DNA from 3 places in the Streptomyces sp. NPDC021019 genome. Region 3 is predicted to be linked to each of the others. Evidence: predicted binding sites of a transcription regulator. Region 3 holds the regulator's gene; each other region holds the start of a gene.
What was found. Region 3 encodes HrcA, which represses chaperone genes, less so after heat shock. Its sites were predicted from a motif close to TTNGCACTCNGNNNNNCNGAGTGCNAA; they were not measured.
Positions count from the first base shown of each region.

Region 1 (7,838 bases), on a different contig from region 3:
GACCGCCCGCGTCTACACCTTCGGCTTCGACGACGACCGCTCCTTCGCCCTGGTGGGGACGGACGGCGGGCTGCTGGACGCGCCGGCCCCGATGAACCGGATACAGCTCTCGCCGGGTGAGCGGGCGGAGGTCGTCGTGACGGTGCGGCCGGGCGAGCGGACGGTGCTGCGCAGCTACCCGTGGCGGGACGGGGACGGCTGGGAGCGGCGGTTCAACGGGGGCGACGACTCCTTCGACGTGCTCCAGTTGCGGGCGGCCGAGCGGCTGCGCCCCTCCCCCGCCGTCCCCGCCCGGCTGGCCGGGGACGAGGGGCTGGAGCTGCCGGAGGCCGGCGACGCCGTGCGCGGCCGTCACTTCGAGCTCCGCAGGTCGGGCATCAACGGGCGGCCGATGGCGATGGACCGGATCGACGAGACCGTCGTCCGGGGGACGACGGAGCTCTGGACGCTGCGCAACGGCGGCGACATGACCCACAACTTCCATGTGCACGACGTGCAGTTCCGGGTCCTGACCGTGGACGGGAGGCGGCCGGAGCCGGCGCTGCGGGGCCGTAAGGACACGGTGGCGGTGCCGGTGGGCTCGACGGTGCGGATCGCCCTGCGGTTCGACGGGCCGTCCGATCCGGACACCCCGTACATGTACCACTGTCATCTGCTGTCCCATGAGGACGAGGGGATGATGGGCCAGTTCGTGGTGGTGGACAAGGGGCAGCGGGCGGGTGCGCCGCCCGGTCATGCGGGGCACTAACGTGCGGCGTATGACGACTGCACTGATCACGGGCGCGACGGCGGGCATCGGGGCCGCGTTCGCGCGGCGGCTCGCGGCCCAGGGGCACAACCTGGTGCTGGTGGCGCGGGACACCGCGCGGCTGCGCGAGCAGGCCACCGAACTGCACGACCGGCACGGCATCGAGGCCGAGGTGCTGAGCGCCGACCTGTCCACGGAGGGCGGGCTCGAAGCGGTGGAGAAGCGGCTCGCGGACCGCACGCACCCGGTCGACCTGCTGGTCAACAACGCCGGGTTCGGCAACAAGGGACGCTTCCTGGAGGTGTCCATGGCCGATGAGCTGACGATGCTGAAGGTGCACTGCGAGGCGGTGCTGCGGCTGACCTCGGCGGCCGTCACCGGGATGAAGGAGCGGGGCCGGGGCGGGGTCGTCAACGTGGCGTCGGTCGCGGCGTTCGTGCCGCGCGGTACGTACGGGGCGTCCAAGGCGTGGGTCGTGCAGTTCACCCAGGGCGCGGCGCGGGATCTGGCCGGGTCGGGGGTGCGGCTGATGGTGCTGTGCCCCGGATTCGTGCGGACGGAGTTCCACGAGCGGGCCGGGATGGGCACGGACAACATCCCCGGCTGGATGTGGCTCGACGCGGACAAGCTGGTGGCGTCCGCGCTGACGGATCTGGCCCGGGGGAAGACGGTGTCGATCCCGGATCCGCGCTACAAGGCGTTGATGGGGCTGGTGAAGGTCGCTCCGCGCGGGCTGCTCGGTGGGGTCACGTCGCGGACGGGGCGCAAGTACGGTCCGCGGTAGCGCCGCACCCGGCCGCTGTGCGGCGTACGGATGCGGTACGGGTGGCCGTACGGGAGCGGCTCCACGAGCGTCCGGCGCATGGCGTGACCGGCCGGAACGCACCGAGGCCCGGCGCCCCCGTGACGGGTGGGGGCGCCGGGCCTCGGGCGTACCGAACGGCGTACCGAGCGGTGCGGGCCGTACTAGTGGGAGTGGCCGTGGCCGCCGTGACCGGCGTCGCCCTCGTCCTCGGCCGGCTTCTCGACGACCAGGGTCTCGGTCGTGAGCAGCAGCGACGCGATGGACGCGGCGTTCTCCAGGGCGGAGCGGGTGACCTTGACCGGGTCGATGACGCCGGCCTTGACCAGGTCGCCGTACTCGCCGGTGGCGGCGTTGAAGCCCTGGCCCTTGTCGAGCTCGGAGACCTTGGAGGTGATGACGTAACCCTCCAGGCCGGCGTTCTCGGCGATCCAGCGCAGCGGCTCGACGGCGGCGCGGCGGACGACCGCGACACCGGTGGCCTCGTCGCCGGTCTTGCCGAGGTTGCCCTCCAGGACCTTCACGGCGTGGACGAGGGAGGAGCCACCGCCGGAGACGATGCCCTCCTCGACTGCGGCGCGGGTCGCGGAGATGGCGTCCTCGAGGCGGTGCTTCTTCTCCTTGAGCTCCACCTCGGTGGCGGCGCCGACACGGATGACGCACACGCCGCCGGCCAGCTTCGCGAGGCGCTCCTGGAGCTTCTCGCGGTCCCAGTCGGAGTCCGTGGACTCGATCTCGGCCTTGATCTGGTTGACACGGCCCTTGACGTCGTCGGAGTTGCCCCCGCCGTCGACGATGGTCGTGTCGTCCTTGGAGACGGTGACGCGGCGGGCGGTGCCCAGCACGTCGAGGCCGGCGCCGTCGAGCTTGAGGCCGACCTCCTCGGCGATGACGGTCGCGCCGGTGAGGGTGGCGATGTCACCGAGCATGGCCTTGCGGCGGTCGCCGAAGCCCGGGGCCTTCACCGCGACGGCGTTGAAGGTGCCACGGATCTTGTTGACGACGAGGGTGGAGAGCGCCTCGCCCTCGACGTCCTCGGCGATGATCAGGAGCGGCTTGGACGCGCCGGCCTGGATGACCTTCTCCAGGAGCGGGAGCAGCTCCTGGATGGAGCCGATCTTGCCCTGGTGGATCAGGATGTACGGGTCGTCGAGGACGGCCTCCATACGCTCCTGGTCGGACACCATGTACGGGGACAGGTAGCCCTTGTCGAAGGCCATGCCCTCGGTGAACTCCAGGTCCAGACCGAAGGTGTTGGACTCCTCGACGGTGATGACACCGTCCTTGCCGACCTTGTCCATCGCGTCCGCGATGAGCTCGCCGACCTGGGTGTCCTGCGCGGAGAGCGCGGCCACGGCGGCGATGTCGGACTTGTCGTCGATCGGACGGGCGGTCGCGAGGAGCTCCTCGGACACGGCCTTGACCGCGGCGTCGATGCCCTTCTTCAGGGCGGCCGGGGAGGCGCCGGCGGCGACGTTGCGCAGGCCCTCGCGGACGAGCGCCTGGGCCAGGACGGTCGCGGTGGTGGTGCCGTCGCCCGCTACGTCGTTGGTCTTGGTCGCCACCTCCTTGACGAGCTGGGCACCGAGGTTCTCGTACGGGTCGTCGAGCTCGACCTCGCGCGCGATGGTGACACCGTCGTTGGTGATGGTGGGAGCGCCGAACTTCTTGTCGATGACGACGTTGCGGCCCTTGGGGCCGATCGTCACCTTGACCGTGTCGGCAAGCTTGTTGACGCCGCGCTCAAGGGCGCGACGGGCGTCCTCGTCGAACTTAAGAATCTTCGCCATGGGCTGTGTTCCCTCTCAAAATGAACTGCGCCCCTCGCCGCCCGGCTAGTTATCTCGCAGGGGGCCAGGGGCGCAGAACACAAGCAAACGTGGGTGAGTTACTTCTCGACGATCGCGAGAACGTCGCGGGCCGAGAGGACGAGGTACTCCTCGCCGTTGTACTTCACCTCGGTGCCGCCGTACTTGCTGTACAGGACGACGTCGCCGGTCTTGACGTCGAGCGGAAGTCGCTCGCCGTTCTCGAAGCGGCCCGGGCCCACAGCGAGGACGACGCCCTCCTGGGGCTTCTCCTTCGCGGTGTCCGGAATGACCAGGCCGGAAGCCGTGGTCTGCTCGGCGTCGAGCGGCTGGACCACAATGCGGTCCTCGAGCGGCTTGATCGCAACCTTGGAGCTGGTGGTCGACACGATCCGGTCTCCCCCTTCGGAGATCTCACGGGGTTTAACAGTCTGTGGTCGGCGACCTGACCGGCCCGTCGTCGCGGGTGCCGGACCTGCCCTGTCGCGCAGAGTGCTGCTGGCACTCTCCAGGGGGGAGTGCCAGACCTGAGACTATGACCGCGATTAGCACTCGGTCAAGCGGAGTGCCAATTCACCACCCTCGCGCCGCCCCCGTCGGGGCTCCCTGCCGGATCGCCGCCGGACGACGTCACCCGCCGGAGACGAGGACGCGGCTCAGACGTAGTCCTCCAGCTTCGCCACCGCGTACCCCTTGTCGGTGATGGTCTTCATGACCTGGCGGATCATGTCGGGCATCGAGCCCTTCCAGTCGTCCTTGCCCCGGAAGTGGGTGAGGACGATGTCGCCGGGGTGCAGGTCCCGGTCCCACTCACGCCACTCCATGTGGTCGGGGAAGGCCTCCGAGGACCACAGGGGCACGGCGGTGATCCCGCAGGACTTGGCGGCGACGAGGGTGTCGCGGTTGTAGTTGCCGTAGGGCGGGCGGAAGAGGGTGGGCCGCTTCCCGTAGTGCTTGAGGATCTTCTCCTGCTGACCGCAGATCTCCCGCTTCTGCTCGCCGGCGGAGAGACCGGGCAGATAGCGGTGGTTGAGCGTGTGGTTGCTGATCGTCACCCCGCGCTTCTGCATCTCCTCGAAGTAGCCGTAGTCGTCGTTGATGACGTAGTCACTGAGGAACGCGCTGTACGGGATGTCCAGTTCGGTCATCATCCGCAGCAGCTCGGGGTCCTTCTCCGCCCCGTCGTCCATCGTCAGGAAGACGATCTTCTCCTTGGTCGGGACGGTGGTGAAGACGGGCGGCAGCCCGGCGTCGTCCCGCACCTCGAAGCCCTTGCGGGTGGTGATGCGCGGCTTCACCTTCGGCGGCTCGGGGGCCGCGAGCGGAGTCCTGGCCAGTCCCCACTTCTTCGCGGCGACGGCCCGCGCCGCCTGCTTCTTCCCGAGCGCCTCGGCGTAGGTGTCCAGGGCGCGGGCGGGCCCGGCCTTCGGAGCGGCCTCGCCCGGCCGGCCGGCGGCGGGGTTCGCGGGCCCGCCGGGAGCTCCCGTGCCGCTGCCACCCGTCTCCGCCGCGCACCCGGAGGCGACTGCGGCGGCCAGCAGGGCCGCCAGCACGACGGTGCCCGTCCTGTACCACTTCTTGGCTACTTTTTCGTTTTGTCGTACTAGCTGCATGGCGCCGCATCCTGCCAGCCGTCGGCCCGCCGCCCGCCCCGACACCGCGAGCGGACCGGCGCCGTCCCCCGGCCGGCCCACAGCGGCCTTCAGCGGTGCGGGAAACGGCACCCGGCGCAGCGGCCACAATGGACCGGGTGAACGCGACGACCCCCTCCGCCCCGGACGACGACCCCGCCCGCGCCGCCTTCGCGGCGCTGCGCACCCCCGAGGGCGAGCAGCTGCTGGCCGAGCTGCGCGACCACGATCCCGCCGACGAGCTGGCCGCCGCGACCCGGCTGCGCCGCACGCACCCGGCGGAGCTGGTCTCGGCGGCCCTGGGCCAGGCCCGGCTGCGGCAGCGGGCGGTGGCCAAGTTCGGGGCCGAGGACGCCTACCGGATGTACTTCACTCCCAACGGGGTCGAGCAGGCCACCCGCACCTCCGTCGCCGCCCACCGCGCCGCGCGGTTCGCCGGGCTCGGCGTGCGGAGCGTGGCCGACCTGTGCTGCGGCATCGGCGGCGACGCCCTCGCCCTGGCCCGCGCGGGAATCTCCGTCCTGGCCGTGGACCGCGACCCGCTGACCGCCGAGGTGGCCCGCGCCAACGCCGAGGCGCTCGGCCTGGAGAATCTGATCGAGGTGCGGTGCGCCGACGTCACGGAGATCGACACCTCCCCGTACGACGCGGTCTTCGTCGACCCGGCACGGCGCGGCGGACGCGGCAGGATCTTCGATCCGGAGGCGTATTCGCCGCCGCTGTCCTGGGCGGCGGCGGCCGCGCTGAAGGCCCCGAGGGCGGCGCTGAAGATCGCCCCGGGCGTCCCCCACGACGCGATCGGCCCGGAGGCGGAGGCCGAGTGGATCTCGGACGGCGGCGATGTGAAGGAGGCGGTGCTCTGGTACGGGGAGGGCTTCGAGCCCGGCGCGTTCCGGGCCACGCTGCTGCCCTCCGGGGCGACCCTGACCGCCCCGGCGCCGCTGCCCGCCCCGCCCGTGGGCCCGGTCGGGCGCTATCTGTACGAGCCGGACGGCGCGGTGATCCGGGCGCATCTGGTCGCCGACATCGTGGAGCGGTGCGGCGGGCGGCTGGTGGACGAGACGATCGCGTACGTCACGAGCGACACGCGGTACTCCGCCCCGTACGTCTCCGGGTACGAGATCACCGACCGGCTGCCGTTCAACATGAAGAAGCTGAAGGCACTGCTGCGGGAGCGGGAGATCGGCGTACTGACCGTCAAGAAGCGCGGCTCGGCGGTCGAGCCGGAGGAGCTGCGTCGCCGGATGAAGCTGAGCGGCCCGCACGCGGCGACGGTGTTCCTGACCCGGGTGGCGGGGGCTCCGACGATGCTGATCGGGCATCCGCTGGACTGAACCGGGGCGTCAGCGGCGGGCCGGGGCGTCCAGCGGGGCGGGCGCCGTCAGGACGCGCAGCACCCAGCGACGGTGCGTCGACGCCTTGACGGCGCCGATGAGTCCGGTGAGCCAGGCGACCATGCCGAGGCCCATGATCAGGGCGACCATGCCGTACGAGTCGTCGCCGGGCCGGGCGCTCGCCGGGCCGATCACGCAGAGCGCCAGCCCGCCCGCCGCCAGGGCGAACGACAGCAGCAGCCAGACCAGACTCATCCCGGGCAGCCGCAGCTCCCGGTCGCGCTCCGGGTCCCGGTCCAGCGCGCCCCACTCCACGAGCAGCGCGCGGATCTCCCGGTCCCGGGCGACGTAGAGGGAGGCGAGGACGACCGCCGGTATCAGCGCCCCGGCCCCGAGGAGCAGGGACAGGATTCCGGCGATCCCGCTGAAGAAGTCCGCCGACGCCTGCTCGAACATGACGAGTCCGGACCCCACGAGCAGCCAGCCGAACGCGGCGATCCCGGCCCACATCACCAGCACACCGAGCCGTCCCGGCCCCAGGTGCATCCCCACCAGCGCGCGCAGGATCAGCGCCCGGTCGGCGAGCATCGCCTCGCGGTCCGGCCAGCTCCGGATCTCCACGGGAGGCGGGGGCGGGGGCAGGGAGGGGCGCTCTGACATGGACCAGACACTATCGGGAACGGTCCCGTCGTCCGGAGCGAGCCCGGCGGCTCAGGCGTCGCGCAGCGCCTGGATGTCCAGCTTGCCCATGGCGAGCATCGCCTTCATGGTCCGGTCCGCCTTCGCCGGGTCCGGGTCGGCCAGCAGGCGCGGCAGCTCGTTCGGCACGATCTGCCAGGAGACCCCGAACCTGTCCTTGAGCCAGCCGCACTGCCCCTCCTCGCCGCCCTCGGAGAGCGCGTCCCAGAACCGGTCCACCTCGGCTTGGTCGGCGCAGTCCACGGAGAGCGAGATCGCCTCGGTGAAGGAGAACTGCGGGCCTCCGTTGAGACCGATGTACTCCTGGCCCGCGAGCCGGAATCCCACGGTGAGCACGGAGCCCGTCCCGCCCGGGGCGGACTCTCCGTAGTGGGTGACGTCCAGGATGCGGGAGTCCCCGCCGAAGATCGCGACGTAGTGCTCGGCCGCCTCCTTGGCCTTGCCGTCGTACCAGAGACAGGGGGTGATCTTCTGCATGGTCTTCTCCTCGTCGGGCCGTCCACGCGTCCGGGCCGGCCGGTCCGGACGTCGTGGAAGGTAGACCCGGCCCGCCGCCCGGACTCATCGGACACGCCCGGACCCGCCGCCCCCCACCCACGCGGGCTCAGCGGGAGGCTGCGTCCGCACGGCCTCAGCGGGAGGCGGCGTCGTCCTCCCGCTCGGCGCCCCGGCCCCGCTCCGCGGCCGCCGGCCCGCCGGGGGCCTTCCGCTCCGCCGGCAGCAGGACGTACGCGGCCAGCGCGGCCGCCGCCAGGAGACCCGCCGCGGCCCAGAACGCGGCCGCGTACCCCGAGGACAGCTCGGTGAGCTCGGTGG
Region 1 covers NZ_JBIRQR010000001.1:1,261,971-1,269,808, reverse strand. Annotated here, with positions in the region: gene ACH4RG_RS06015 (multicopper oxidase family protein) at 1-748, shown strand, start outside; gene ACH4RG_RS06010 (SDR family NAD(P)-dependent oxidoreductase) at 759-1,532, shown strand; gene groL (chaperonin GroEL) at 1,715-3,340, opposite strand; gene groES (co-chaperone GroES) at 3,439-3,747, opposite strand; gene ACH4RG_RS05995 (polysaccharide deacetylase family protein) at 4,015-4,971, opposite strand; gene ACH4RG_RS05990 (methyltransferase domain-containing protein) at 5,100-6,323, shown strand; gene ACH4RG_RS05985 (hypothetical protein) at 6,333-6,983, opposite strand; gene ACH4RG_RS05980 (VOC family protein) at 7,035-7,499, opposite strand; gene ACH4RG_RS05975 (MFS transporter) at 7,654-7,838, opposite strand, start outside.
Region 1: groES (co-chaperone GroES) is a predicted target of HrcA. The motif match lies at 3,904-3,930, and genes of this name have one in related genera.

Region 2 (7,838 bases), on a different contig from region 3:
CCACTGCTGCGGCGGCAGCGCGGTCGCCGCCCCGGCCAGTCGCTTCGTGCGGCCGGACCGCTCGTCGGCGCTCATCGTCAGCGCCTCGTGCAGGGCCTCGGCCGTGCCCACCACGTCGTACGGGTTCACCACGATCGCGTCCTCGCCCAGTTCCTCGTACGCTCCCGCCTCCCGCGACAGCACCAGCGCGCAGCCGTGGTCGGAGACGACGGGGACCTCCTTGGCGACCAGGTTCATCCCGTCGCGGATCGGGTTGACCAGAGCCACGTCGGCCAGCCGGTACGCGGCCAGCGAGCGTGCGAAGTCGTCCTTCACGTGGAGCACGACCGGCATCCAGCTCTCCGTTCCGTACGCCCCGTTGATCTCCGTGGCCAGGGCCTGCACCGCCGCCGTGTAGTCCCGGTAGACGGCGAGGTCCTGCCGGGAGGGGTAGGCGAAGGCGATGTGCACGACGCGTTCGCGCCATTCGGGGTGGGCGTCCAGCAGGGCCCGGTACGCGTGCAGGCCGCGCACGATGTTCTTGGACAGCTCGGTGCGGTCCACCCGGACGATGGTCTTCCGGCCCTCGCCCACCTGCTCCCGCAGCGCCGCCATCCGCTCGTCCACGTCGGCCTCTTGCGAGCGCCGGCGCAGGAAGTCCGCGTCGGCTCCCAGGCCGTGCACCCCGATCCTGGTCCGGCCCGTCCCGCCGAGGATCTCCGTGCAGCACCCGATGAAAGCGTCCGCCCAGCGGCGGGTCAGGAACGCGGCCCGGTCCGCGCCGAGGATGCCGCGCAGCAACTGCTCCGCGATGTCGTCGGGCAGCAGCCGGTAGTAGTCGACGGGCGCCCACGGGGTGTGCGAGAAGTGGCCGATCCTGAGGTCCGGGCGCAGCTCACGGAGCATGCCGGGGACCAGGGCCAGGTGGTAGTCCTGGACGAGGACCGACGCCCCGGGGCCCGCCTCCTCGGCGAGTGCCTCGGCGAAGGCCCGGTTGTACGTCTCGTAGGAGGCCCACTGGCGGCGGAACTCCGCGTCGAAGACCGGCTCCACGGGCGTCTGGTAGAGCAGGTGGTGGACGAACCACAGCACCGAGTTGGCGATGCCGTTGTACGCGTCCGCGTGGACCTCGGCGTCGATGTCGAGCATCCGCACGCCCGCCTCGCCGACCCCGCGCCGCACCGCCTCGCGGTCCCCGTCGCCGAGGGCCGCGCAGACCCACAGCTTGTCGTCGACGGCGCTCAGCCCGGAGACGAGACCTCCGCCGCCGCGCTTGGCGTCGAGCGTCCCGTCCCCGGCGAGCGTGTACGAGACGGGGCCGCGGTTGGACGCGACGAGGACCCGGGCGGTGGAGGCGACGGCCGCGGGTTCGGATCCGGGTTCGGTTTCGTGTTCGGCGTGCTCGGAGACCATGTAGCGGAACCTAGCCCGTTCGGGAAGCCCCCAAACGCCTCAGGGCGTCATGCGGCCCACCGCCTCACGCCGCGTGGCGCTCCGCGTACTCCGCGATCTCCCGCATCGGCGGCCGCTCCTCCGTGTCCACCGCATGGGTGCGGGGTACGAAGCCGTCGTCGCCGCGCTCGAACTGGGTCAGCGCGGGCCGCACCAGATGGCCCCGGGAGAGCCGCAGCTGCGCCGTGCGGTAGATCGCCGCCGCCATCCGGCCCAGCGCCTGCCCGTCCTGGTGGCGGTGTCTCCGTACGCCGACGTCGACCTGGCCCAGCGCGTCCAGGCCCACCGTGTGCAGGGCGTCGACCAGCAGACCCAGCTCCACTCCGTAACCGACCGGGAACGGCAGCCGCTCCAGCAGGGACCGTCGTACCGCGTACTCGCCGCCCAGCGGCTGCACGAACCCGGCCAGCTGGGGCCAGTGCAGATTGAGCAGCGGGCGTGCCACCAGCTCGGTGACCCGACCGCCCTGACCTGCGCTGTCGCCGAGAGGGCGGTCGTACATCGCCTTGACGAACTGGACGGACGGGTCGGTGAGCAGCGGTCCGACCGTGCCCGAGACGAAGTCCGCGGAGAAGTCCCTGAGGTCGGCGTCGACGAAGCAGACGATCTCGCCGCTGGTCACCAGGAGTGACCGCCACAGCACCTCGCCCTTGCCGGGCAGGGCCGGGACGCGGGGCAGGATCGCGTCCCGGTGGACCACCCGGGCGCCCGCCGCCCGGGCCACGGCGGCGGTGGCGTCGGTGGAGCCGGAGTCGATCACCACGAGTTCGTCGACGAGCCGGACCTTCTCCATCAGCTCCCGGCGGATCGTCGCCACGATCGCGCCGACCGTGGCCTCCTCGTTCAGCGCCGGCAGCACCACGCTCACGGACGTGCGGTGCGGATCGGCGTCCCGGGCGTCGGTGAGCCGGTTCAGCGGGCGGTCGCCGGACGACCAGGAACGCCTGGTCAGCCAGCGTTCCACCTCTTCGAGCACGGTCGGCACTCCCTGTGTGTGATCCATCTCGCGGTTCGGACGACTATCTCAACGGTCCGGTGCTTCGGTTACAGTCTTGAACAACGCGGATGACCGTCGCATGTCGGGGTCGGAGCGCGCACAAACGCCTGGATCGAAGATCCAGCGCCATAAGAGCTCATCCAGAGGGACTGAGGGAACGGCCCGTTGAAGTCCCGGCAACCCTCCTGCCGACCGCGAGGTCACGGTGGGGAAGGTGCCAATTCCGTCTTGCGGCGAAATGCGTCGTAGGGAAGATGAGGAGAAAGGGACCTCCGCCATCATGGCTGTTCAGACCGTTGCAGGTAGCACCGCTTCTTCCGCCCCGGCCGTCGATCTCGGCCCCGCCGCGGCGCTTTCCTGCCGCGAGTGCGGCGAGCGTTTCGCGCTCGGCCCCCTTTTCGCCTGTGCGTCCTGTTTCGGGCCGCTGGAAGTGGCCTACGACCTGCCCACCGGCTCCCCGGAGGAGCTGCGTAAGCGCATCGAGGCCGGCCCGAACAACATCTGGCGCTACGCCCCGCTGCTGCCGGTGCCCGCGGACGTCGCGGAGAAGCCCAACATCAACCCCGGCTTCACCAAGCTCGTCAAGGCCGACAACCTCGCCCGTGAGCTGGGCGTCACCGGCGGCCTGTACGTGAAGGACGACTCCGGCAACCCGACGCACTCCTTCAAGGACCGCGTCGTCGCCATCGCCGTCGAGGCCGCCCGCGCCTTCGGCTTCACCACCCTCTCCTGCTCCTCCACGGGCAACCTGGCCGGAGCCGTCGGCGCCGCCGCCGCCCGGGCCGGACTGCGCTCCTGCGTGTTCATCCCGCACGACCTGGAGCAGGGCAAGGTCGTCATGGCCGCGGTGTACGGCGGTGAGCTGGTCGGCATCGAGGGCAACTACGACGACGTCAACCGCTTCTGCTCCGAGCTCATCGGCGACCCGCTCGGCGAGGGCTGGGGCTTCGTCAACGTCAACCTTCGCCCGTACTACGGCGAGGGCTCCAAGACGCTGGCGTACGAGATCTGCGAGCAGCTCGGCTGGCGGCTGCCCGACCAGATCGTCATCCCGATCGCGTCCGGCTCCCAGCTCACCAAGATCGACAAGGGGTTCCAGGAGCTCATCAAGCTCGGCCTCGTCGAGGACCGGCCGTACAAGATCTTCGGCGCCCAGGCCGAGGGCTGCTCCCCGGTCTCCGCCGCCTTCAAGGCGGGCCACGACGTGGTGCGCCCGCAGAAGCCGAACACCATCGCCAAGTCGCTGGCCATCGGCAACCCGGCGGACGGCCCGTACGTCCTGGACATCGCCCGCCGCACCGGCGGCGCGGTGGAGGACGTGACCGACGAGCAGGTCGTCGACGCGATCAAGCTGCTGGCGCGCACCGAGGGCATCTTCGGCGAGACGGCGGGCGGCGTGACGCTCGGCGTGACGAAGAAGCTCGTCGAGGCGGGCGTCATCGACCCGGCGCTCACCACCGTCGTCCTGAACACCGGCGACGGCCTCAAGACGCTGGACGCGGTCTCCGCGACCTCGCAGGCCACGGCGACCATCAAGCCGAGCCTGGACGCGTTCCGCGCCGCGGGCCTCGCCGCCGGCTGATCACCCGAGACTTCAGGAAGGCACCCACCATGAGCGTCAAGGTCCGTATCCCCACCATCCTCCGTACGTACACGGGCGGCCAGGCCGAGGTCCCGGCGGAGGGCGCCAAGCTCTCCGAGGTCATCGAGTCCCTGGAGAAGGACCACCCGGGCATCGCGGCCCGCGTCCTGGACGACCAGGGCAAGCTGCGCCGCTTCGTGAACGTGTACGTCAACGACGACGACGTGCGCTTCGAGGGCGGCCTGGACGCGGCCACGCCCGACGGCGCGGGCGTCTCGATCATCCCCGCCGTCGCCGGCGGCTGCTGAACCGTCCGGGCCGCTCCTCGGCGGCCCATCGCACCCCTGTGTGACCACAGTTGCCCCCTCCGCGAGAGAAGCGGAGGGGGCAATTCTATATGGTTGAGCGCGGTACAGTTGGGGAAGCCCCGCCCGCCGCCCGTGCCGCCCGCATATGAGAATGCGCCCGGCCCCGATAAGAAGCGGCCAAAGTACGTGAGCCTCTTGCGGCATAAGTGCCCTTTGTCTGGCCCGACTTGCCCGTAAATCTCAGCAAACCCGCATATTCGCGTGTTCTGCTGTGCCCAGAATTCTCGTCCGATTGACCTGTTGCAGAGGGCAGTTGGGCGGATACATTCGGCCGCGGTCGACGCGCTGCGGCGCCGCACACCCCCTCCTGTCGGGGGGTGAGTTCCGACCCGGGTCCGCGAAGTGCGGTCCCGTGCAAGGGCCAGTAATAGGGGAGTTAGGCATGGCTCAGGGCACCGTCAAGTGGTTCAACGCGGAGAAGGGGTACGGCTTCATCGCGGTCGACGGTGGTGCGGATGTTTTCGTCCACTACAGCGCGATCCAGATGGACGGGTACCGCACCCTCGAAGAGGGTCAGCGAGTTGAATTCGAGATCTCGCAGGGCCAGAAGGGGCCCCAGGCCGACATGGTCAAGCTCGCCGTCGGCTGAGCTCGGCGCGGTCGTCCGACGACACTACTCACGCACGCAGGGCCCGGCCCCCGGATCAGGGGACCGGGTCCTCCGTGCGTCCCGGCGGCCCTGCTGGGAGACACGCCTCCGTCCACGCCGGGAAGCACGCCTCCGTCCACGCCGGGAGGCACGCCTCCGTCCGCATCCGATGCGCGCCGCTGTCCACATCCGGAGAGGGACGCTTGCACTCGCAGGGGTCGAGTGCTAATCATTGGCGTTAGCACTCTCCAGGTGAGAGTGACAGAAACTTGGACCGGGCCGGTGAGGCCCGCAGGCGCGGTGGGGCAAGGAACCACCACGCAGGCAGGCCGTCCGTCGCGGGCGCCTCTCGGTCCGGAGAATCCACCCCTGTCCGGGAGGACCACTTCACATGGCCAAGATCATCGCGTTCGACGAGGAGGCACGGCGCGGTCTCGAGCGCGGGATGAACCAGCTCGCCGACGCCGTCAAGGTCACCCTCGGCCCCAAGGGCCGTAACGTCGTCCTCGAGAAGAAGTGGGGCGCGCCCACGATCACCAACGATGGTGTTTCCATCGCCAAGGAGATCGAGCTCGAGGACCCGTACGAGAAGATCGGTGCGGAGCTGGTCAAGGAGGTCGCCAAGAAGACGGACGACGTCGCCGGCGACGGTACGACCACCGCCACCGTTCTGGCTCAGGCTCTCGTCCGCGAGGGTCTGCGCAACGTCGCCGCAGGCGCCAACCCGATGGCCCTCAAGCGGGGCATCGAGAAGGCCGTCGAGGCCGTCTCCGCCGCTCTGCTGGAGCAGGCCAAGGACGTGGAGACCAAGGAGCAGATCGCTTCGACCGCCTCCATCTCCGCCGCCGACACCGAGATCGGCGCCAAGATCGCCGAGGCGATGGACAAGGTCGGCAAGGAAGGCGTCATCACCGTCGAGGAGTCCCAGACCTTCGGTCTGGAGCTTGAGCTCACCGAGGGTATGCGCTTCGACAAGGGCTACATCTCGGCATACTTCGCGACCGACATGGAGCGTATGGAGGCGTCGCTCGACGACCCGTACATCCTGATCGTCAACTCGAAGATCGCCAGCGTCAAGGACCTGATCCCGCTGCTGGAGAAGGTCATGCAGTCGGGCAAGCCCCTGCTGATCATCGCCGAGGACGTCGAGGGCGAGGCGCTCTCCACCCTGGTCGTCAACAAGATCAAGGGCACGTTCAAGTCCGTCGCCGTCAAGGCTCCGGGCTTCGGCGACCGCCGCAAGGCCATGCTCGCGGACATCGCCATCCTCACCGGTGGCACCGTGATCTCCGAGGAGGTCGGTCTCAAGCTGGAGAACGCCGGCCTGGACCTGCTCGGCCGTGCCCGCAAGGTCGTCATCACCAAGGACGAGACCACGATCGTCGACGGTGCCGGTGACAGCGACCAGGTTCAGGGTCGCGTCAACCAGATCCGTGCCGAGATCGAGAACTCCGACTCGGACTACGACCGCGAGAAGCTCCAGGAGCGTCTGGCGAAGCTGGCCGGCGGCGTGGCCGTCATCAAGGCCGGCGCCGCCACCGAGGTGGAGCTCAAGGAGCGCAAGCACCGCATCGAGGACGCGGTGCGCAACGCCAAGGCCGCCGTCGAGGAGGGCATCGTCGCCGGTGGTGGCGTGGCTCTGCTCCAGGCCTCGGCCGTCTTCGAGAAGCTCGACCTCACGGGTGACGAGGCGACCGGCGCCAACGCCGTGAAGCTCGCGCTGGAGGCCCCGCTCAAGCAGATCGCCGTCAACGGTGGTCTCGAGGGTGGCGTCGTCGTGGAGAAGGTCCGCAACCTGCCGATCGGTCACGGCCTCAACGCCGCGACCGGCGAGTACGTCGACATGATCGCCGAGGGCATTCTCGACCCGGCGAAGGTCACGCGCTCCGCTCTGCAGAACGCCGCGTCCATCGCCGCGCTCTTCCTCACCACCGAGGCCGTCATCGCCGACAAGCCCGAGAAGGCCGGCGCGGCCGCTCCGGGCGGCATGCCGGGCGGTGACATGGACTTCTGATCCGCCGCGGAGGCCTCGGGCCCGCCCGGGAGCCCTCCGGCTGATCGAAGTTCGTCGTACGTCCCACAGGGGCGGTATCTCCTTCACGGAGGTGCCGCCCCTGTGGCGTTTCCCGACGGGCCCGACGCGGGCGCCCCGACGCGGGCGTCCCCGACGGGCCGACGACGGGCCGCCCGGTGTGCGGGCGCATGGCCGAATGGCTACTTGCCGCGCCCTTCCCGGTGAGGCAGCACGCGTCAGCGCGGTGGCACCGATCGAGGTGGCGCGCCCGCGACCCCTGAACAGGGCGGACGCGGAGCCGCCCGGTGGCCCGTCCCGGCTGGTTCCCCGCGGGTCCGGCGGGTCGCTCCCTCTCCTGGCAGCTCACCGCCCGGTCCGACGACCGCAGCCGGTCAGTGGTCCAGCCCACCTCGTGTCCGCACCCCGGCGGTGTGCGACTGCACACGGCGCCCGGCCGACGTTCCCGGCCCCGGTGGAGAGGGTCGGGAGCGGCCTGCCCCGGACCTCGCCGCTCGCGCTATCCAGCCAACTTCGGACGGTAAGTCGGAATCATGCGTACCGGTGGGCCTGCGGGACATGATGGCTCTGGTGTTCACGTGGTGAACACCAGTCGCACAGACAACTTCCGTTATGCAGAAGCTACGTGGGCATAACGGATGTCAATCGCACAGAAGGGAAGGTGTCATGAAGCTGCGGAAGAAGGCTTACGTGAAGCCGTCGCTGTTCAAGCAGGGCGACTTTTCGAAGAAGACCGCCGGCTACTTCTACGGCTCGTACAAGGAGTACTGGGTCCGTCGCATCAGCTGATCCGGCCCCCGGTTTCCTGTGCGCTGTATGAGAACTTCCGGAAGGTGAAC
Region 2 covers NZ_JBIRQR010000001.1:752,026-759,863, forward strand. Annotated here, with positions in the region: gene ACH4RG_RS03460 (trehalose-6-phosphate synthase) at 1-1,392, opposite strand, end outside; gene ACH4RG_RS03465 (glucosyl-3-phosphoglycerate synthase) at 1,457-2,407, opposite strand; SAM riboswitch class I at 2,562-2,689, shown strand; gene thrC (threonine synthase) at 2,709-4,010, shown strand; gene ACH4RG_RS03475 (MoaD/ThiS family protein) at 4,040-4,318, shown strand; gene ACH4RG_RS03480 (cold-shock protein) at 4,761-4,967, shown strand; gene groL (chaperonin GroEL) at 5,359-6,981, shown strand; gene ACH4RG_RS03490 (keywimysin-related RiPP) at 7,666-7,788, shown strand.
Region 2: groL (chaperonin GroEL) is a predicted target of HrcA. The motif match lies at 5,170-5,196, and genes of this name have one in related genera.

Region 3 (7,838 bases):
ACCAGATCACCGCAGAACACCACCGGAGGCTCCCCGGCCGTGCCCGGCACCAGCGCCGCGAGGTCATGGCCGCTGTGCCCGGGGCCCACGTTCGCCAGCAGCACCTGACGGCCGCCGCCCAGGTCGAGCGTCCAGTCGCCGCACACCTCGTGGTGCGGGACCACCAGCGTGTCCACCGACCGGGCCGCCTCGCCCTCCGGCACCCCGTGGCGCACCGCCGAGGCGCGCAGGCCCTCCGCCCCGCCGCGCAACAGGGCCGCGACGCCCACCGCCCCGTACACCTGGGCCCCGGCGAACGCGGCGGTGCCCAGCACATGATCGAAGTGCGGGTGGCTCAGTGCGATATGCGTCACTCTCCGCCCGAGCAGCGCCTCGGCCTGCCGTCGCAGCTCGACGCCCTCGCGCAGCGTGGCGCCGGTGTCGTACAGCAACGCGCAGTCCTCCCCGGCGACCAGCGCGGCGGTGGCGTCCCAGCCGGGGAGGCGCCGCCTGCCGATACCGTTGCCCAACCGCTCCCAGCCGAAGTCTTCCCAAGCGACGTCCATACCACGACGCTAGCGGCAACGACCTGCGCGGTCTCGCGGGAGCGGGCCGGTCGCCCTTGCCCCGGCCCCACCCCACCCCCGTACACTGACCGCGGGGATTGTTGGCACTCGAACGCACCGAGTGCCAGACAGACACCGAGAGACACAGCTGGAGGTGTGCGCGATGCTGAGCGAACGCAGACTCGAAGTGCTGCGCGCCATCGTCCAGGACTACGTCGGCACCGAGGAGCCCGTCGGCTCCAAGGCGCTGACCGAGCGGCACCGGCTGGGGGTCTCACCGGCCACCGTCCGCAACGACATGGCGGTGCTGGAGGACGAGGGCTTCATCGCCCAGCCGCACACGAGCGCGGGACGCATCCCGACCGACAAGGGGTACCGCCTCTTCGTCGACAGACTCGCGGGCGTCAAGCCGCTGTCCTCGCCCGAGCGGCGGGCCATCCAGAACTTCCTCGACGGCGCGGTCGACCTCGACGACGTGGTCGGCCGGACGGTGCGGCTGCTCGCGCAGCTGACCCGCCAGGTCGCCGTCGTGCAGTACCCCTCGCTGACCCGCTCGACGGTGCGGCACGTGGAACTGCTGGCGCTCGCCCCCGCCCGGCTGATGCTCGTCCTGATCACGGACACCGGCCGGGTCGAACAGCGTATGATCGACTGTCCTGCGCCGTTCGGCGAGACATCGCTGGCGGATCTGCGGGCCCGGCTCAACAGCCGGGTCGTCGGACGCCGCTTCTCGGATGTCCCGCAACTGGTGCAGGAGCTGCCGGAATCCTTCGACAGCGAGGACCGCGGGACGGTTTCCACGGTCCTTTCCACCCTCCTCGAAACACTGGTCGAGGAGACGGAGGAGCGGCTGATGATCGGCGGCACCTCCAACCTCACCCGCTTCGGACACGACTTCCCGGTGATGATCCGGCCGGTGCTGGAAGCACTGGAGGAACAGGTCGTCCTGCTGAAGCTGCTCGGTGAGGCCACGGACTCCGGCATGACCGTACGGATCGGGCACGAGAACGCCCACGAGGGGCTCAACTCCACGTCCGTCGTCGCGGTCGGCTACGGTTCGGGCGACGAGGCAGTCGCCAAACTCGGCGTGGTCGGACCGACCCGCATGGACTACCCCGGAACGATGGGAGCGGTACGCGCAGTGGCACGTTACGTCGGACAGATCCTGGCGGAGTCGTAAGTGGCCACGGACTACTACGCCGTACTCGGCGTGCGCCGCGACGCATCTCAGGACGAGATCAAGAAGGCATTCCGTCGGCTCGCACGCGAGCTGCACCCGGATGTCAACCCGGACCCGAAGACCCAGGAGCGGTTCAAGGAGATCAACGCCGCTTACGAGGTGCTCTCGGACCCGCAGAAGAAGCAGGTCTACGACCTCGGCGGCGACCCGCTCTCCGCCGGTGGCGGCGGCGGTGGCGGCGCGGGAGGTTTCGGAGCCGGCGGCTTCGGCAACTTCTCCGACATCATGGACGCGTTCTTCGGCAACGCCGCGCAGCGCGGACCCCGTTCGCGGACCCGCAGGGGCCAGGACGCCATGATCCGGCTGGAGATCGACCTCAACGAGGCGGCCTTCGGCACCACCAAGGACATCCAGGTCGACACGGCCGTCGTCTGCAACACGTGCAGCGGCGAGGGCGCGGCCCCCGGCACCTCCGCCCAGACCTGTGACATGTGTCGCGGTCGCGGCGAGGTCTCGCAGGTCACCCGGTCCTTCCTGGGCCAGGTCATGACCTCGCGGCCCTGCCCGCAGTGCCAGGGGTTCGGCACGGTCGTGCCCACCCCGTGCCCGGAGTGCGCCGGCGACGGCCGCATCCGCTCGCGGCGCACCCTGACCGTGAAGATCCCCGCGGGCGTCGACAACGGCACCCGTATCCAACTGGCCGGCGAGGGCGAGGTCGGCCCCGGCGGCGGCCCGCCCGGCGATCTGTACGTGGAGATCCACGAGCTGCCGCACGCCGTGTTCCAGCGGCGCGGCGACGATCTGCACTGCACGGTCACCGTCCCCATGACGGCCGCCGCCCTCGGCACCAAGTGTCCGCTGGAGACCCTGGACGGCCTGGAGGACATCGACATCAGGCCCGGCACCCAGTCCGGCCAGTCCGTGCCCCTGCACGGGCGCGGCATCACACATCTGCGCGGCGGCGGCCGGGGCGACCTGATCGTGCACGTCGAGGTGATGACCCCGTCCAAGCTCGACGCGGAACAGGAGCGGCTGCTGCGGGAGCTGTCCAAGCTGCGCGGCGAGGAGCGGCCCCTCGGCCAGTTTCAGCCAGGTCAGCAAGGGCTCTTCTCCCGGCTGAAGGACGCGTTCAACGGCCGCTGAGCCGCTTTCCGCCTTTCACCGCACCGCCCGCCGGTCCCGAACCGGCGGGCGGTGTGGCGTGCGGCGGCAGAACCGGTCACGGCGCCGCTGGCTGATTCGGCCCCGTTGCACAGGACATGGCACGATGCGGTCATGTCCTCCGAGTTGACCGATCTCTGCCGGTATCCGATCGTGCAGGCCCCCATGGCGGGCGGCACGTCCGGGCCCCAGCTCGCCGGGGCCGTCGCCGAGGCCGGCGGGCTCGGATTCCTGGCCGCCGGGTACAAAACGGCGGACGGGATGTACAACGAGATCAAGCAGCTGCGCCGGCTCACCGCCGGACCGTTCGGCGTCAACCTCTTCATGCCGCAGCCCGCGCTCGCCGACCCCAGCGCCGTCGAGGTCTACCGTCACCAGCTCGCCGGCGAGGCCGCCTGGTACGAGACCCCGCTCGGAGACCCGGACAGCGGCGGCGACGACGGCTACGAGGCGAAGGTCGCGATCCTGCTGGAGGACCCCGTACCGGTGGTCTCCTTCACCTTCGGCTGCCCGACCCGCGACACCCTGGACGCCTTCGCCAGGGCCGGGACGCACACCATCGTCACGGTCACCTCCGCCGAGGAGGCCCAGAGCGCCCAGTGGGCGGGCGCCGACACCGTCTGCGTCCAGGGTGTCGAGGCGGGCGGCCACCAGTCCACCCACCGCGACGACCCGCAGCTCGACCAGACGGGCACCGGGCTGCTCTCCCTCATCACCCAGGTCCGCGAGACCGTGCAGATCCCGATCATCGCCGCCGGCGGCCTGATGCGCGGCGCGCAGATCGCCGCCGTCCTCGCGGCGGGCGCGGACGCCGCCCAGCTAGGCACCGCCTTCCTGGTCTGCCCCGAGTCCGGGGCGCACCCGCTGCACAAGCAGGCCCTGACCAACCCGCTGTTCGTCCGCACCGAGCTGACCCGTGCCTTCTCCGGGCGGCCCGCCCGCGGCCTGGTCAACCGCTTCGTCCGTGAGCACGGCCCCTACGCCCCCGCCGCCTACCCCCAGGTCCACTACGTCACCAGCGGGCTGCGCCAGGCCGCCGCCAAGGCCGGGGACGCCCAGGGCATGGCCCTGTGGGCCGGGCAGGGCCACCGGATGGCCCGGGAACTGCCCGCCGGTGAGCTCATCGAGCTGCTCGCCGCCGAACTGGAGGCCGCCCGGTCGGCCCTGAGCATGAGGAGCCCCCGGTGACCGCACCGGTCTTCGTCGTCGAGCAGATGCCCCGCGGGCCGGAGTTCGTCCTGGACGGACCCGAAGGACGGCACGCCGTCTCCGTGAAGCGGCTTCAGCCCGGCGAGGACGTCGTCCTCACCGACGGACTCGGCCACTGGGCGGAGGGCGTCGTCCACGCCGCCGAGGGCAAGGACCGGCTCACGGTCGCCCGCCTCGACACCCTCCACGAGGAGCCCGCGCCCGCCCCGCGCATCACCGTCGTCCAGGCGCTCCCCAAGGGCGACCGGGGCGAGCTGGCCGTCGAGACGATGACCGAGACCGGCGTCGACGCGATCGTGCCCTGGCAGGCGGCCCGCTGCATCACCCAGTGGAAGGGCGACCGGGGAGCCAAGGCCCTGTCGAAGTGGCGCAACACGGCGAGGGAGGCGGGGAAGCAGTCCCGCCGGGTGCGCTTCCCCGAGGTGGCCGAGGCCATGACGACCAAGCAGGTCGCCGCCCTGCTCGCCGCCGCCGACTTCGCCGGGGTCCTCCACGAGGACCGCGACCACGACAGCACCCCCCTGGCCACCGCCGAACTCCCCGCCGGCGGCTCGATCGTGCTCGTCGTCGGACCGGAAGGCGGCGTCTCCCCGCAGGAGCTGACCGCCTTCGCCGAGGCGGGCGCCCGCCCCTACCGGCTCGGCCGCAGCGTGCTGCGCACCTCCACCGCCGGGACCGCCGCGACCGCGCTGCTGCTGGGGCGTACGGGGCGCTGGGGCTGAACAGGGTCCGGAGGGCCGGGGATAGCATGCCCCTGTACTGATCACCTGATCCCCTGTACCGACTCACCAGCGAACGAGGAGGCCCGGCGCCATGGCGGGAGAGCCGCAGTCCGACTGCCTGTTCTGCAAGATCGTCTCGGGAGACGTCCCGGCGACCATCGTCCGCGAGAGCGAGACCACCGTCGCCTTCCGCGACATCAATCCGCAGGCCCCGACCCATGTCCTGGTCATCCCGAAGGCCCACTACCCGGACGCCGCCTCCCTCGCCGCCGCCGAACCGCTCATCGCCGCGGACGTCCTGCGCGAGGCCGGGGAGGTCGCCGCCGAGGAGAAGGTCGACGGCATCGGCTACCGGATCATCCTCAACACGGGCTCCGGCGCCGGCCAGACCGTCTTCCACGCCCACGCACACGTCCTGGGCGGCCGCGGCCTCCAGTGGCCCCCCGGATAACGGACCCCCCGACCATGTCCGTACGCGAGCTGGTGGTGCTCGGCACCGCCAGCCAGGTCCCGACCCGGCACCGCAACCACAACGGCTATCTGCTGCGCTGGGACGGCGAGGGCATCCTCTTCGACCCCGGCGAGGGCACCCAGCGGCAGATGCTGCGGGCCGGGGTCGCCGCGCACGACATCGACCGGATCTGCGTCACCCACTTCCACGGCGACCACTCCCTCGGGCTCGCCGGGGTGATCCAGCGGATCAACCTCGACCAGGTGCCGCACCCGGTGACCGCGCACTACCCGGCGAGCGGGCAGCACTTCTTCGACCGGCTGCGGTACGCCACCGCCTACCGCGAGACCGTCGAGCTGAACCAGGCCCCGGTCGCCGGGACCGGCCCAGTCCTCGCCACCACCCCCGCGTACACCCTGGACAGCGCGAAGCTCTCGCACCCCGTCGAGTCGTACGGCTACCGCCTCACCGAGCCCGACACCCGGCGCATGCTGCCCGCCCTGCTGAAGGAACACTCCATCGCCGGACCGGACGTGGGCCGCCTCCAGCGCGACGGCGTGCTCGGCGGCGTCACACTGGAGCAGGTCTCCGAGGAACGGCGCGGGCAGCGGTTCGCGTTCGTCATGGACACCCGGCTCTGCGACGGGGTGTACGCGCTCGCCGAGGGCTGCGACCTGCTCGTCATCGAGTCGACCTTCCTCGACGAGGACGAGAAGCTGGCCGTCGACCACGGGCACCTGACCGCCGGACAGGCCGCCCGGGTGGCCAAGGAGTCGGGCGTACGCCATCTCGTGCTCACCCACTTCTCCCAGCGCTACGACGACCCCGAACTCTTCGGGGCCCAGGCCCGCGCCGCCGGGTTCGACGGCGAACTCACCGTCGCCAAGGACCTGATCCGGATCCCGGTCCCCACCCGCCACCACCCCTGATCCGCCCCCACCCCTGTTTGCGAGACACCGTGCACCTCCCCAAGGCAGAACTCCACCTCCACATCGAAGGAACCCTCGAACCCGAGCTGGCCTTCGCCCTCGCGGAGCGCAACGGGGTGGCCCTGCCCTACGCCACCACCGACGAACTGCGCGCCGCCTACCGGTTCGAGGACCTCCAGTCCTTCCTGGACCTGTACTACGCGCTGATGGCCGTCCTGCGCACCGAGGACGACTTCGCCGAACTCGTCGACGCCTACCTCGCCCGCGCGGCGGCCCAGGGCGTCCGGCACGCCGAGATCTTCTTCGACCCGCAGGCCCACACCGCCCGGGGCGTCCCGATCGGCACCGTCATCGAGGGGATCGGCCGGGCCCTGGAGCGCGGCGAGGAGAAGCACGGCGTCTCCACCCAGCTGATCATGTGCTTCCTGCGCGACCTGTCCGCCGAATCGGCCCTCGGCACCCTGGAAGCGGCGAAGCCTTATCTCCACCGGATCAGCGCGATCGGCCTGGACTCCGCCGAGGTCGGCCACCCGCCCGCCAAGTTCCGCGAGGTCTACGACGCGGCCACCGCCCTCGGCCTGCGCAAGGTGGCCCACGCGGGCGAGGAGGGCCCGCCGGAGTACATCAGGGAGGCCCTGGACGTCCTCGGCGTCGAGCGTATCGACCACGGACTGCGCTGCCTGGAGGACCCGGAGCTGGTGGAGCGGCTGGTCGCCGAACGGGTGCCGCTCACGCTCTGCCCGCTGTCCAACGTGAGGCTGCGCACGGTCGACACGCTCGCGGACCACCCCCTGCCGGCGATGCTGGCCGCCGGACTCCACTGCACGGTGAACTCCGACGACCCCGCCTACTTCGGCGGGTACGCCGGGGACAACTTCGACGCCGTCCGCGACGCCCTCGCCCTGGAGTCGGAGCAGCTGCGCACCCTGGCCCGCAACTCCTTCGAGGCGGCCTTCCTCGACCACGACGAGGAGCGCAGGGCGCGCTACCTGTCGGAGGTCGAGGCGTACGCGTTCGACTGACCGGAACCGCCGTCCGGACCGGCCGTCCGGATCGCGCTGCGCACCAGCCGCCTGCGCCGCAGGGCCGGCACCCGCAGCTCCGTGACGGCCTGCTCGGGTGAGCCGAGCTTCGGCACCGCGCCGGACAGGCTTCCGGTGGTGGCGGCGAGCAGGGCGGCCGGGGCGCCACCGCGACGACGCACCGAGCCGGGCACCAGCGGACGGCCGCCGGTGTGCAGCGCCACAGCGGTCACCGGGGCGGCGACGAGCAGGGTGGCCGCCCCCAGGATCAGCCCCATCGTCGGATAGCCGGCCTCGGTGGAGAGCACGCTGCCCAGCAGCGGGCCGCAGGCCACCCCCACGGAGGAGGCGGAGCCCGCCAGCACCGCCCAGCGGCCGCGCACGTCCAGGGAGGCGGCAAGACCGATGAGGTAGGAGAGGACCACCGGGTAGAAGGTGTTCCACACGATCTCTCCGGTCGCGAACGATCCGAGATCCCGGGCCGATGAGCTGAGCACGATGCTCGCCGCGATGACCAGGGTCCCCAGCCCGATCGGCACCGCCCGGCCGAGCCGCGCGCCGAGGATCCCCGCGCCCGTCACACCGAGCAGCCCCGCGCCGAGCGCGGCGGCGAACACCG
Region 3 covers NZ_JBIRQR010000002.1:852,926-860,763, reverse strand. Annotated here, with positions in the region: gene ACH4RG_RS14980 (MBL fold metallo-hydrolase) at 1-545, opposite strand, end outside; gene hrcA (heat-inducible transcriptional repressor HrcA) at 709-1,725, shown strand; gene dnaJ (molecular chaperone DnaJ) at 1,726-2,868, shown strand; gene ACH4RG_RS14965 (nitronate monooxygenase) at 3,001-4,074, shown strand; gene ACH4RG_RS14960 (16S rRNA (uracil(1498)-N(3))-methyltransferase) at 4,071-4,817, shown strand; gene ACH4RG_RS14955 (histidine triad nucleotide-binding protein) at 4,909-5,268, shown strand; gene ACH4RG_RS14950 (ribonuclease Z) at 5,283-6,197, shown strand; gene ACH4RG_RS14945 (adenosine deaminase) at 6,227-7,219, shown strand; gene ACH4RG_RS14940 (MFS transporter) at 7,183-7,838, opposite strand, start outside.